One region of the Devosia rhizoryzae genome, then DNA from elsewhere that is predicted to be linked to it. Evidence: predicted binding sites of a transcription regulator. Region 1 holds the regulator's gene; each other region holds the start of a gene.
What was found. The regulator LexA, encoded in region 1, represses DNA repair genes until DNA is damaged. The targets are predictions, from matches to a motif close to TGTTCNNNNTGTGTTCNG.
Positions count from the first base shown of each region.

Region 2: JI748_RS17145 (helicase-related protein) is a predicted target of LexA. The motif match lies at 1,989-2,006, and genes of this name have one in related genera.
Region 3: recA (recombinase RecA) is a predicted target of LexA. The motif match lies at 2,301-2,318, and genes of this name have one in related genera.

Region 1 is NZ_CP068046.1:1,225,405-1,229,766, reverse strand. It holds gene JI748_RS06155 (molybdopterin molybdotransferase MoeA) at 1-1,128, shown strand, start outside; gene lexA (transcriptional repressor LexA) at 1,215-1,928, shown strand; gene uvsE (UV DNA damage repair endonuclease UvsE) at 2,012-3,046, shown strand; gene JI748_RS06140 (TetR/AcrR family transcriptional regulator) at 3,043-3,642, opposite strand; gene JI748_RS06135 (MFS transporter) at 3,701-4,362, shown strand, end outside.
Region 2 is NZ_CP068046.1:3,482,749-3,487,110, forward strand. It holds gene rpmB (50S ribosomal protein L28) at 1-117, opposite strand, end outside; gene JI748_RS17140 (DUF3108 domain-containing protein) at 329-1,111, shown strand; gene JI748_RS17145 (helicase-related protein) at 2,109-4,362, shown strand, end outside.
Region 3 is NZ_CP068046.1:930,847-935,208, reverse strand. It holds gene alaS (alanine--tRNA ligase) at 1-849, opposite strand, end outside; gene recA (recombinase RecA) at 1,150-2,217, opposite strand; gene araD1 (AraD1 family protein) at 2,485-3,474, shown strand; gene JI748_RS04600 (DUF2237 family protein) at 3,514-3,909, opposite strand; gene cckA (cell cycle histidine kinase CckA) at 3,911-4,362, opposite strand, start outside.

The sequences.
Region 1 (4,362 bases):
CCGCTGACGGACGCCCTCGGCCGCGTTCTGACCTCTGCGCTAATCGCCACGCACGATCAGCCACCATTCAACGCTAGCGCCATGGACGGCTACGCCATGCGCGCCGCCGACGTGGTCGAGGGACACGCGCTTAGAGTCATCGGCATGTCCCAGGCTGGAACCGCATTCGACGGCACGGTGTCTGCCGGCGAAGCCGTCCGCATCTTCACCGGCGCGCCCCTTCCCTCCGGCGCCGACACGGTAATCATGCAGGAAGAAGCGCAGCGCGATAGCGATTTCGTCCGCTTCACCGCCCCTGCCCGGCTTGGCCACAGCATTCGGCCGAAGGGTAACGATTTCGCTACGGGTCAGGCGCTTTTGGAGCCCGGCACGCTGCTGACACCGATGCATATCGCCGTGGCAGCAGCGGCAAACCACGCAGAACTCACCGTCGCCAGGCGTCCCCGCATCGGTCTCGTTGCCACCGGTAATGAGCTTGTCGTGCCAGGCACACCGCTCGGGCCCGACCAGATCGTCGGCTCCAACAGCTTCGCCCTTGCCGCGCTGCTGAAGCCCTATGCCGAGACCATCACCGATCACGGCATCATCGGCGACGACATCGACCTGCTCCGCACCCGTCTTGCGGAGGCCTTTGCAAGCGAACCGGATGTGTTGATCACCACCGGCGGCGCTTCGGTCGGCGAACATGACCTCGTTCAGGATGTGCTCAAAGACCTCGGCGTCTCGCTCGATTTCTGGCGCATCAACATGCGCCCGGGAAAACCCCTGATGTTCGGCATGCGCGGCAAGACCCTGGTCTTCGGCCTGCCTGGCAATCCCGTCTCGGCGCTGGTCACCGCCATCGTCTTCATCAAGCCGGCACTGCGCGCCTGGCTCGGCTATGCCGAACCGCCGCACTGGCATCTGCCGCTCGCCGCACCGACCCCGCCAAACACCGCCCGCCGCCACTTCATGCGCGCGCAGCTGGTCCACTCTACAAGCGGCCCCACCCTTCTCCCAATCGCGCAGACCGACAGTGGCCACACCTCGTCGCTGTCCAAGGCCGACATGCTGATCACCCAGCCAGAGCATGACTCCGGTCAAGGGGCCGGCGCGATAGTCGAAGCCCTGTCGATCGACGCATTCTGACCCGTGTTTTATTTGTGGCATTGCAGAACATAAATGGAACGATTATAACCGTTCTGTCTATGTTCCGATTCTAGGATGCCGGGCCGATGCTGACGCGCAAACAACACGAGTTGCTCATGTTCATCCATGAACGGATGAAGGAAAGCGGCATCCCCCCATCCTTTGACGAAATGAAAGACGCGCTGGATCTGGCGTCCAAATCCGGCATTCACCGGCTGATCACGGCGCTTGAAGAACGCGGCTTCATCCGCCGCCTGCCGAACCGCGCCCGCGCCCTGGAAGTGGTGAAGCTTCCCGATTCAATGAACCCCTCGCTCGGTGGCCGCAAGGCGCGCTTCGAGCCGTCGGTGATCGAAGGCAGCTTGGGCAAGCTCAGCACGTCGCCGGCCCGCGGCGTTGCGGCAGAAGAATATGCCCGCCCCGTCTCGATCCCGGTCATGGGCCGGATCGCGGCGGGTACGCCGATCTCTGCGATCGAACAGCACACCCACACCATCCAGGTCCCGCCGGAAATGCTGGGTGCCGGTGACCACTATGCGCTCGAAGTGCGCGGCGACTCGATGATCGAAGCCGGCATCTTCGATGGCGACACCGTAGTCATCAAGCGCCAGGACACGGCCGGCACCGGCGAGATCGTCGTCGCCCTGGTCGACGACGAGGAAGCAACGCTTAAGCGCCTGCGCCGCAAGGGCAATACCGTGGCGCTGGAAGCGGCCAACCCCGCCTACGAGACCCGCATCTTCCCGCCTGATCGCGTCAAGGTTCAGGGCCGTCTCATTGGCCTTCTGCGCAAGTACTAGAATGCTTCGAGCCGGGTTCGCCCGGCTCTATCATTTCGGAACGGCGTAAAGAGTCGTGCATTCCCTCCTCGGAGGCAATGTGAATGTCCAATCTCCTCAAGCTCGGCTTTCCCGTCAAGGTGCTGGGCAACCCTGCGCTCAAAAGCAACGACGCGCGTCGCTCGCAATCCAACCCCCATCTTCGTGTCTCGCTGGGGTATCTCTCGGATATCTTCGACTATCTGGTGAAGCACCAGATCAGCATGTACCGCATGTCTTCTGACCTTGCGCCTTATGCCACCCACCCCGACATGCCGCAGTTCCACTCGATGGTGCAGGACTGCGCAGGAGATCTCGCAATCATCGGCAAGCGGGCGCGCGAGCTTGGCCTGCGGCTCTCCTTTCACCCCAGCCAGTTCATCGTCCTCAACAGCCCCGACCCGGAACTGGTGCGCAAAAGCATCTGGGACCTCACGAGCCAGGCTGAAATGCTCGACCTTATGGGCCTTGGACCAGAAGCGGTCATGGTGGTCCATGTCGGCGGCGTCTATGATGACAAGATCGCGGCCCGGCAGCGCTGGGTCGAGACCTGGCCCACCCTCCCCGAGCCGGTGCGCCGCCGCCTCGTGCTTGAAAACGACGACCTGCGCTTTTCCTGTGCCGACACGCTCTATGTCCACGAACACACTGGCGTAAGGCTGATCTTCGATCATCAGCATTTCTGGTGCCTCAACCCCGAGGGCCTCGATCTGCGCGACGCGCTCTCCAGCATGCTGGCGACTTGGCCTTCGGAGGTGCGCCCGAAAGTTCATTTTTCCTCACCCCGCACCGAGCTGCGCCAGCTGGCGCGCAAGAACCGCAAGACCGGCAAGGCCGAGACGGTGATCGTCGCTCCCGTCTGGACCGGCCACGCCGATTTCGTGCAGCCCTTCGAGTTCATTTCCTTCATGCGCATCGCCAAAGGCCTGGAGTTCGACGTCATGCTGGAAGCCAAATCGAAGGACTTGGCTTTGATCAAGCTCCGGCCCGACCTCCTGCGTTACGCGCCCGACGTCGCTGCCCGCTTCGGCCTCTTTCCGGCGCAGCAGAAGGCGCTGGAAGGCGAGCAGGAAAGCCTTATGGAAAGCGAAAGCGCCTAAGTCGCCCGGAGCAAGGTCATTGCCGCCGCGATGACGCGATCCTTTTGTGCATCGCTGGTGCCGGCCAGGCCCTGGATATGCAGCCCCTGGTCGAGCGTCTGCAGCATCTTGCCCAAGCCCGACAGGCTCGCACCGGCATTCACCTGCCCGCGCGCTGCGGCGCTGACCAGATTGCCATGGTAAAGCGCCTCAATTTCCTCCGATGCCGCCACGGCCTTCTCGAACGCCCCCGGCGGCACGGTATCCTTCTGCGTCAAGGTGTTGAGCATGAAGCACCCATAATACTGGCTGCCATATTGCAGGCTCTTCAGCACCGCCTCGATATTTTCGAGCCCAAGCGGCGCCTGCGTCAGCACCTGCCGATATTGCGCCAGCAATAATCCCAAGAACCGCTCCAGCGCCGCCTCGTAGAGGCCCGCCTTGCCGCCGAATTCCTTGTAGAGGCTGAAGCGGTTGAGCCCCGTATGCTCGACCAGCGCCTGCAAATGCGCGCCCTCATAGCCCTGTCGCCAGAAGAGCTCCATCGCCTTGTCGATCACCTCGTCCCGCACATAAAGCCGTGGCCGCGCCATTTCAAACCGATCATTCTGAAACATATTGACCCAGCAACTCGGCAGGGTTACTCACCTGGCGTTCTGAAATGGAACTGCGGCCATGTCCAGACCTTTGCTCCCGCTGCGCCGGTTCCTCGTGCTCTACTATTCCTATGCTTTCCTATTCGACTGCATGCTGGCCTATGCCATCTACACCGCGCTCTTCGAGCTGGAAGGGCTAAGCGTTAGCCAGATCGGCGCTCTCCTTGCATTCTGGTCGCTCAGCGCCATCCTCCTGGAAATGCCGTCCGGAGCCCTTTCGGACCATTTCGACCGCCGCGTGCTGCTTGTCCTCGCCCCACTGGCCAAGTCACTGACATTCGTTCTTTGGGGCTTCGCCGCCGGCAATTTCTGGCTCTATGGCCTCGGCTTCCTGTTCTGGAGCCTGGGCCAGGCCGCCCAGTCCGGCTCCCGCGAAGCGCTGCTTTACGAGCGCATGGCGCATGACGGCCGCAGCGACGACTTCGACAAGGTCCTGGGCCGCGACAACGCCGCCGAAGGCCTGGGCATCGGTACCGGAACCTTGCTGGGCGGCTTCGTTGCCGCGGCCGGTTTCGACTGGGCCATATGGCTCTCCATCCCGCCGCTTCTCGCCGCCGCTGCGATCGCCTTCTGGCTAGAAGACGTCCGCCGCCTCGGCGCCAAACAAGTTCAGCCGGAGCAAACGGGCTCCTACTTGAGCCACTTCCGCGACGCGGCAAACGAGTTCCGCCGTCACCCAGA
Region 2 (4,362 bases), 1.3 Mb from region 1:
CTGAAGCGTCACATTGATGAGGTTCGGGAGAAACCGACGACGGTGACGGTTGAGAGCGTGCGAAACGGTGTTGCCCACCATAACGCCCTTGCCGGTAAGTTCGCAGCGACGTGCCATTCTTGTGAATTCCTGTTTGTGTAAAGGTCCTTCGTGGCAGGCGAACCCGCACGGGCCTCGATTGTGGTGAAATCTCGCGGGTCTTTAGGGGAAAGGGGCGCTGGCGTCAACCCGGAGCCGGGCTCAAACGGCTGCGAGCGCCTTGCGTGGCGGCGGAGGGGGCGGCACTTTGAGCTTTAACCCTGATTCGTATTCGAAGCCGAGATAGACCGTGATCCGTTCCGCGCTCCTTGCCTTTTCCCTTGCCACGCCCCTGCTCGCGGCGCCAGTCCAGGCCGCGCCGGTTGATGCCAAGGTCTCCTATGTGGTGACGGTGGGCGGGATCAATGTGGCGCTGGTGGATGTCGACTTCGACGATGACGGGCAGCGTTATGCCTTCGACGTCAAGGCGCGGGTGACGGGACTGGGCTCGGTCGTGGCCAGCGGCACGGCAACGGCCAATATCAGCGGTACTTCGGGCGGATCGAGCCTCCAGTCGGAGCGCTTCCAGCTCGAGACGCGGGCCAATGGGGAAGTGTTCAATGTCGATGTCGGCTTTTCGGGCCGCGATGTGGGTTCGTTTACCGTCAATCCGCCGGTGCTCGATGGCTATGACCGGGTGCCGCTCGAGCGCGGGCACCTGACCAATGTCGGCGATTTCCTCTCCGCCTTCGTGCTCAAGGGGGCGGCGCTCGATCGTTCTCTTTGCGATCAGAACTTCCGCATCTTTACCGGTGTCGAGCGCTTCAACATCGCCATGAGTTTTCTCGACAATGACGAAGCCACCTCGCCGCGTACCGGCTACCAGGGCCCGCTTGTCGCCTGCTCGGTGGATTACCAGCCGGTGTCTGGACATTTCGAGAGCTCGGAGATGACCAGCTATCTGGCCGACACCAGCCGCATCATCGCCTGGTATGCGCCGCTCGGCGCCTCCGGCTATTTCGTGCCCTATCGCGTCATTATCGGCACCTCGATGGGCGACATGTCCATGGTTCTGACCAGCGCCCGCAGCTGAGGGCTAAGTCCCGGAACGGGACGGTCAACGGGTTTATCGATAATTTTGGCGGGTGAAGTGCCTGCAGAAGCGCCCGAGCCCGGTTAACGGCGTGGGCGCTTTTTTGTTTTTGGCGGTAGGGGATTGGGAGGGAAGGGCTCGAGCGACGCGAAATTTACTGCTTGTTCATTGAGGTGAACGGATTTGCGGGGTGTTCTCTGCGCGCTTAGGCCCTTTAGGGTCCCTGCGTCTTATCCAGCCACCATCACTTGTGGAGAACAAAGCGGCACGGCAGGCCGATCCGCGATTCTGTCCCTGTTCGTTCTCAGTTTGCCCCAAGCGTTAAGAAGCAGGCGCTTCGATGGGAGAATGTGTTCCAGAACAGGAGCATGAAGGCACCCCCTTCCGAGCGTCGCTAAGGTGCTGCGCACCTAAGCTTTGCTTGCCTTCCCCTCTGAGGGGGAAGGTAGGGCCGGTGGGATTGGCTGGAGAGTGCCACACCCACCGTGTTCACCCTCCCCCTTGAGGGGAGGGTAGCGTAGCTTGGCCGCAGGCTTAGCGTAGCTAGGGAGGGGGTGCTTGCGATGATGGGGCCTGTCCCATTGCGGCACGTCAATCAGGTTTATTCTCAATTCAGCAGGCTGAACGCGAGGATTTGTGCCGGCCTGCGGATGAAGGCTCGAAAAAAGCGGTGAGCTTGGCTGTTAACGATCTCTCCACCTTTGGCCTTCTGAAGCCAAAATTTACCGGTCTTCAACACTGTTGAACGCAGTTTCTGGGCTGGTGGGCCCGCGCCATGGAGCCGGGTGGTGTGCTTGTGGCATTAGACATTTCCTCCCACCATATCTCGTAGGGAACAAAGCCGCATTGGGTGATTCTCGCCGATTCGATGCCGGTTCGTTCCCATCTCGTTCCGGCGGTTAATGGCGGGGAGCAAGCGTGGCAACTTTGTCCCTTTGCGGGACATTGCGCTGGCGGTACTCGCAAGTGGCGCATGGACCGCTTACATAGGGGCGCAATGAGTTTCGCACCTTCCCATTCGGTCAAGGCCATTCTGGGGCCGACCAATACTGGCAAGACCTATTTCGCCATCGAGCGGATGCTGGCCCATCCCACCGGGATGATCGGCCTGCCGCTGCGCCTTTTGGCGCGCGAGGTCTATCAGCGCGTCGTAGAGCGGGTGGGCGAGCAGGCGGTGGCGCTGATCACCGGCGAAGAGCGCATCGTGCCCGCCAAGCCGCGCTACTGGGTGGCGACGGTGGAAGCGATGCCCATGGACATTCATGTCGATTGCGTTGCCATCGACGAAATCCAGACGGCGATCGACTTCTATCGCGGGCATATCTTTACCGACCGGATCCTCAAGGCGCGCGGCTTTCATGAGACGCTGTTGCTGGGCTCGGGCACCATGGCCAATGTGGTCAGAAAGCTCGTGCCGCATGTCGAGATCATCGACCGGCCACGGTTTTCGCAGCTGACCTATGCGGGGTCGAAGAAGATTTCGCGGCAGCCGCCGCGCTCCGCCATCGTCGCCTTTTCGGCACGGCAGGTCTATGCCATTGCCGAGCTGATCCGGCGCGAGCGGGGCGGGGCAGCGGTGGTAATGGGCGCGCTGTCGCCGCGTACGCGCAATGCCCAGGTCGAGCTTTACCAGAATGGCGATGTCGATTTTCTGGTGGCGACCGATGCCATCGGCATGGGACTCAACCTCGACATCCACCATGTGGCCTTTGCCGACGATACGAAATTCGACGGCCATCAGTCGCGGCCGCTGACGCCATCGGAGCTCGGGCAGATTGCCGGGCGGGCGGGGCGGCACAAGCATAATGGCACGTTTGGGGTGACCGGCGGCACCGAGGGGTTCGACGAAGAACTCGTGGTGCAGCTCGAAACGCATGACTTCGAGCCGATTAAGGTCGTGCAATGGCGCAACAGCGTGCTCGACTTTTCCTCGATCGAGCGGCTGCGCGGGTCGCTGGAAGCGGCGCCGGATGATCGGACGCTGACGCGGGTGCCGGTGGCTAAGGACCAGCATGCGCTTGAATTCGTCGCCCGCAACGAGGGCGCGGCGCTAGCGCGCGGGCATGAAGCGGTCAAGCTCTTGTGGGAATGCTGCCAGATCCCCGACTACCAGGGAATTTCGCCGGCTGCGCATGGCGAGATCGTTACGCGGATCTTCACCGATCTCAGACGAAACCGCCACGTCAACGCGGATTGGATTGCCGAGCAGGTGCGGTTTTGCGACAACAGTGAAGGCGATATCGATACCCTGAGCAACCGGATCAAGCAGATCCGCACTTGGACCTTTGTCGCTAATCGCAAAAACTGGCTTGAAGACCCGGCTTATTGGCGCGAAAAGACACGGGATATTGAAGACCGCCTGAGTGACGCGCTCCATGAGCGCCTAACCCAGCGCTTCGTCGACCGACGGACCAGCGTGCTGCTCCGCCACCTGAAAGACAAACGTATGGTATCTCCTGAAATCAACGGCCAAGGCGAAGTGCGGCTCGAGGGCCATCTGATCGGAACGATCGAGGGCTTCCGCTTCACGCTGGCGCGCAACGATGGCGACATGGACGCCAAGGGTCTGCGCGGGGCTGCCGAGTCGGTGGTGGCGCCGGAGATCCACAATCGCGCCGAGCGGCTCGGCGGAGCGCCGAACGAGGAATTCGTGCTGGCGACGGACGGGCGCATGCGTTGGCGCGGCGAAGTGGTTGCCGAGCTGGCCGAGGGCGACAGCATCTACCGGCCGCGCATCATTATCCTTGCCGACGAGACCTTGACCGGCCCGGACCTCGAAAAGGTTCAGGACCGTTTGTCGCTTTGGCTGCGGCATCATATCAACACCGTGCTCGAGCAGGTGATGAGCCTTGAGGCGCCCGCCGACATCGAGGGCACGGCGCGCGGTATCGCTTATCAGCTGTTTGAAGGCATCGGCATCCTGCCGCGCGGCGCGGTGTCGGACGAAGTCAAGGGGCTGGACCAGGACGTGCGCGGCAAGCTGCGCAAGCTCGGCATCAAGTTCGGCGCCTACCATATCTATCTGCCGCTTTCGCTGAAGCCGGCGCCGCGCGAACTGGCGATCATCCTTTTCGCGCTCAAGCATGGCGGCGTGCGCCAGCCGGGCGTGACCGATATTCCGCATATCGTGCTTTCGGGCCGGACGAGCTTTTTGGTCGATCCGGAAGTCGATCCGCGGCTTTATGAGATCGCCGGCTTCAAGGTGGCCGGCAAGCGCGCCGTCCGCATCGATATCCTCGAGCGCCTCGCCG
Region 3 (4,362 bases), 290 kb from region 1:
CATGGAGCGCAAGTGATCGGCGATGACGCGCAGGCTGCGGTTGCCCGGGCCGGCCACGTCGGAATTGGTGGCATTGGCGGCAGCGGCAATCAGCGCCTTGAAGAGATCGATGTCGTAATTGTCGTGGACACCCTGCATCACGGCCGCGACGCGTTCGAGACCCATGCCGGTATCGATCGAGGGGCGCGGCAGTCCGCTGCGCGTGCCATCGGCATGCTGCTCGAACTGCATGAAGACGAGGTTCCAGATCTCGATCCAGCGATCGCCATCTTCGTCGGGCGAACCCGGAGGACCGCCCCAGACCTTATCGCCATGGTCGTAAAAGATTTCCGAGCATGGGCCGCACGGACCGGTATCGCCCATCTGCCAGAAGTTGGACTTGGCGCCGAGCCGCACGATGCGATCCTCGGAAAGGCCGGCGACCTTCTTCCAGAGCGCCATGGCCTCGTCGTCATCTTGGTAGATGGTGACCATCAGCTTGTCGCGCGGCAGCTCCCATTCCTTGGTGAGGAGGTTCCAGGCCAGCTCGATGGCGCGTTCCTTGAAATAATCGCCAAACGAGAAGTTGCCCAGCATCTCGAAGAAGGTGTGGTGACGCGCGGTAAAGCCCACATTGTCGAGGTCGTTGTGCTTGCCGCCGGCACGCACGCACTTTTGCGCCGTGGTGGCTGTCGAATAGGGACGCTTTTCGACGCCGGTGAAGACGTTCTTGAACTGCACCATGCCCGCATTGGTGAACATCAGCGTCGGATCATTGCGCGGCACCAGCGGGCTCGACGGCACGGCCTCATGCCCATTGCGGGCAAAGTAGCCGGTAAAGCTCGAACGGAGGTCGTTGACGCTGGTCATGCAAAGACTTTCGTGGGCGAGGACGCTCGTGACGTCCAGGTAGGAAAAACGGGGCTTTTTAGCGTGGTGGCGTCCGGCGTGTCCAGCGGGGCAAAGCTGAATCTCGCTTCGTCCGGCCTATGTCCCAGTAGACCTCATCCTGAGCGCGTCGAAGGACGAGGTCGTGGCAGGATCCGGGCGCTCGACCTCGTGGGTCGACAAGCTCACCATGAGGTCTCCCCGAGACACTCCTGTCTCCCCGGCCATCCTAAACAAAAACCCCCGCCGAAGCGGGGGAGGATGCATGGGATCGTAGGAGGCTTATTCGTCGCTGCTGTCTTCGCCACCAGCAACCAGCAACACTTCGCCGAGGAGGCCCGAGCTTTCGCGCACGCCTTGTTCGATCGTGGCTGCGATCTCCGGATTGTCCTTGAGGAACTGGCGGGAGTTTTCACGCCCCTGCCCCAGGCGCTGCGAATCCCAGGAGAACCACGCCCCCGACTTCTCGACGATCCCGGATTTGACACCCAGATCGAGCAATTCGCCGGTCTTGGAAATGCCTTCGCCATACATAATGTCGAATTCAACCTGGCGGAATGGCGGGGCAAGCTTGTTCTTGACCACCTTGACGCGGGTCTGGTTGCCGACGATTTCCTCGCGGTCCTTGAGCGCGCCGATGCGGCGGATGTCGAGACGCACCGAGGCGTAGAACTTGAGCGCATTGCCGCCGGTCGTCGTTTCGGGCGAGCCATACATCACGCCGATCTTCATGCGGATCTGGTTGATGAAGATGACGAGGCACTTGGACTTCGAAATCGAGGAAGTCAGCTTGCGCATCGCCTGGCTCATGAGGCGCGCCTGAAGGCCGGGCAGCGCATCACCCATTTCGCCTTCAAGTTCGGCGCGCGGGGTGAGCGCCGCCACCGAGTCGACGACGAGCACGTCGATGGCGCCGGAGCGCACCAGCGTGTCGGTGATTTCAAGCGCCTGTTCGCCAGCATCCGGCTGGGAGATCAGGAGGTCATCAACATTAACGCCCAGCTTGCGGGCATAGATCGGGTCGAGCGCGTGCTCGGCGTCCACAAAGGCGCAGATGCCGCCAGCCTTCTGGGCTTCCGCAATCACGTGGAGCGCCAGCGTGGTCTTGCCCGACGATTCTGGCCCAAAAATCTCAACGATACGGCCCTTGGGAAGGCCGCCGATGCCGAGGGCAATGTCGAGACCAAGCGAGCCGGTCGAGATCGATTCCACCTCAATTGAAGAGGCTTCGCCAAGGCGCATGATCGAGCCCTTGCCGAAATTGCGCTCGATCTGGCTGAGTGCCGCCGAAAGAGCCTTGTCCTTATCCATCGATCCACCTTCAACAACGCGAAGCGGCGAAGCTGCCATAATGCTCTCTCCTTATTCACGCTCTCGATGGCTTTTGCAACGAGATGACCAGCGCGGCTTATGTGCAATGTCTGTGCTGTATTTGTTCTCATTTTGTTTCGCCTTCGTCAAGAGGAATTCTGTGCTCGCTGGTCAAACTTTGGACAGCAATTGTCGGCGATTCGACGCCATCAACGCGCCTTATCAAAAGTATGATTTTTAGCTGGACAGCATTGCTGCCAATGCGCTTTATGCGGGGCAAAGCCAGCGCCAACCGAGGACCCTCAAGTGCACCTGATCCAGTTTACCGACGAGGCCGGCAATCGTGCCGTAGCGGTCACGCAAGATGGCGAAACGCGTGTCGTCACCGGCGTAAGCTCGGTCTATGATCTGGCGCAGGCAGCCATTTCCGGTACCAACACGCTGGCCGAGATCGTCGCCGACCGCGGCCTCGGGGCCAGCGTCGACAAGGCGGCCCTCCTTGCCGAGGGCCGGCTGCTCTCGCCCATCGATCATCCCGATCCGGCGCACCTCCACGTCACCGGCACCGGCCTCACTCATCTTGGCTCCGCCGCGACGCGCGACGCCATGCACAAGACCGATAAGCCCGCGACCGAACTCACCGACAGCATGAAGATGTTCCGCATGGGCCTAGAAGGCGGCAAGCCAGCGGCCGGCGAAACCGGCGTGCAGCCCGAATGGTTCTACAAGGGCAACGGCCACATCGTCGCCCGCCCTGGACACCCCATCCCCTCGCCCGCCTTTGCGCTCGACGCCGGCGAAGAGCCGGAAATCGCCGGCATCTACCTCATCGACGCCAATGGCAAGCCGCGCCGCCTCGGCTTCGCGCTGGCTAATGAGTTTTCCGACCACGTCACCGAGCGCGTCAACTATCTCTTCCTCGCTCATTCAAAGCTACGCGCCTGCTCCTTCGGTCCGGAACTGCGCGTCGGCGATCTGCCGCGCCACATCGAGGGCATGTCGCGCATCCGCCGCGGCGGGGAAGTGCTTTGGGAAAAGCCGTTCCTCTCCGGCGAGGACAATATGAGCCACACCATCGCCAATCTCGAATACCACCACTTCAAATACGACCTCTTCTGCCAGCCCGGCGACGTGCATGTGCACTGCTTCGGCACCGCGACGCTGAGCTTTGCCGATGGCATCTCGACCAAGGCTGACGACGTCTTCGAGATCGAGGAAACCCAGTTCGGCCTGCCGCTGCGCAATCCGGTCCGGATCGATGCCGAAAAGCCTGTCGTGATCAGCGGGCTCTACTAAAGGACAAAGGGTCGCGAAAGCGGCCCTTTTCTTTGCGCGCTAGTTGAGGTCGAGCGCGTAAGCCTTGAGCACGTCTAGCGGAACATGGCCGAGCACGGCCTGGTTGGTGGCCCGCAGGTAAACCCGCGGCGCCTTGCCGGCCTCATGCGCCTGCGCCCACCGCATCGCCACGAGGCACCAGCGATTGCCCGCAACCAGCCCCGGAAAGCCGAATTCGGGGCGCGGCGTCGAAAGGTCGTTGCCGACGCTCTTTGAAAAGTCGAGAAACACGGCCGTCGCCTCGATGCAGACCAGGTGCACCGCCGCGCTGTCCGGCCCTGCCGCGCAATAGCCGGTGCGGAAGAACCCGGTCAGCGGATCGGTCGAGCAGGGCTGCAGTGGCTCGCCCAGCACATTGCGCTCGTTCGAGCCCTCAAAGCGCGGATGCGCGGTCACCCTAGTGCTCCTTGTCCTGCCGCTGCAGCACTTCCTTGACCTTGGAGTTGATCTGGTCGAGCGAATAGGGCTTGGGCAGGAAATCGACGCTCTGGTCGTCCTCGATGTCGCGGCGCACGCTTTCCTCGGCATAGCCGGAAACGAAGATGATCTTGAGATTGGTCATCTTGCCGCGGATGGCCTTCAGCATGGTCGGCCCGTCCATTTCCGGCATCACCACGTCGGAGATGATGAGGTCAACCTTGTAGTCGAGGTCCTCGAGCACAAAGAGCGCGTCCTCCCCGCTATCGGCCTCGAACACTTCATAGCCGGTCGCCTTGAGCGCCCGCGCCGAAAAGGCTCGCACGCTTTCCTCGTCCTCGACCAGGAGAATGCGTTCATGGCCGGTAAGGTCCTTGACCGGCGCCGCGGCTGCCAACGCCTTGGCGTTGACCTCTTCGGCGGTCGGCACAT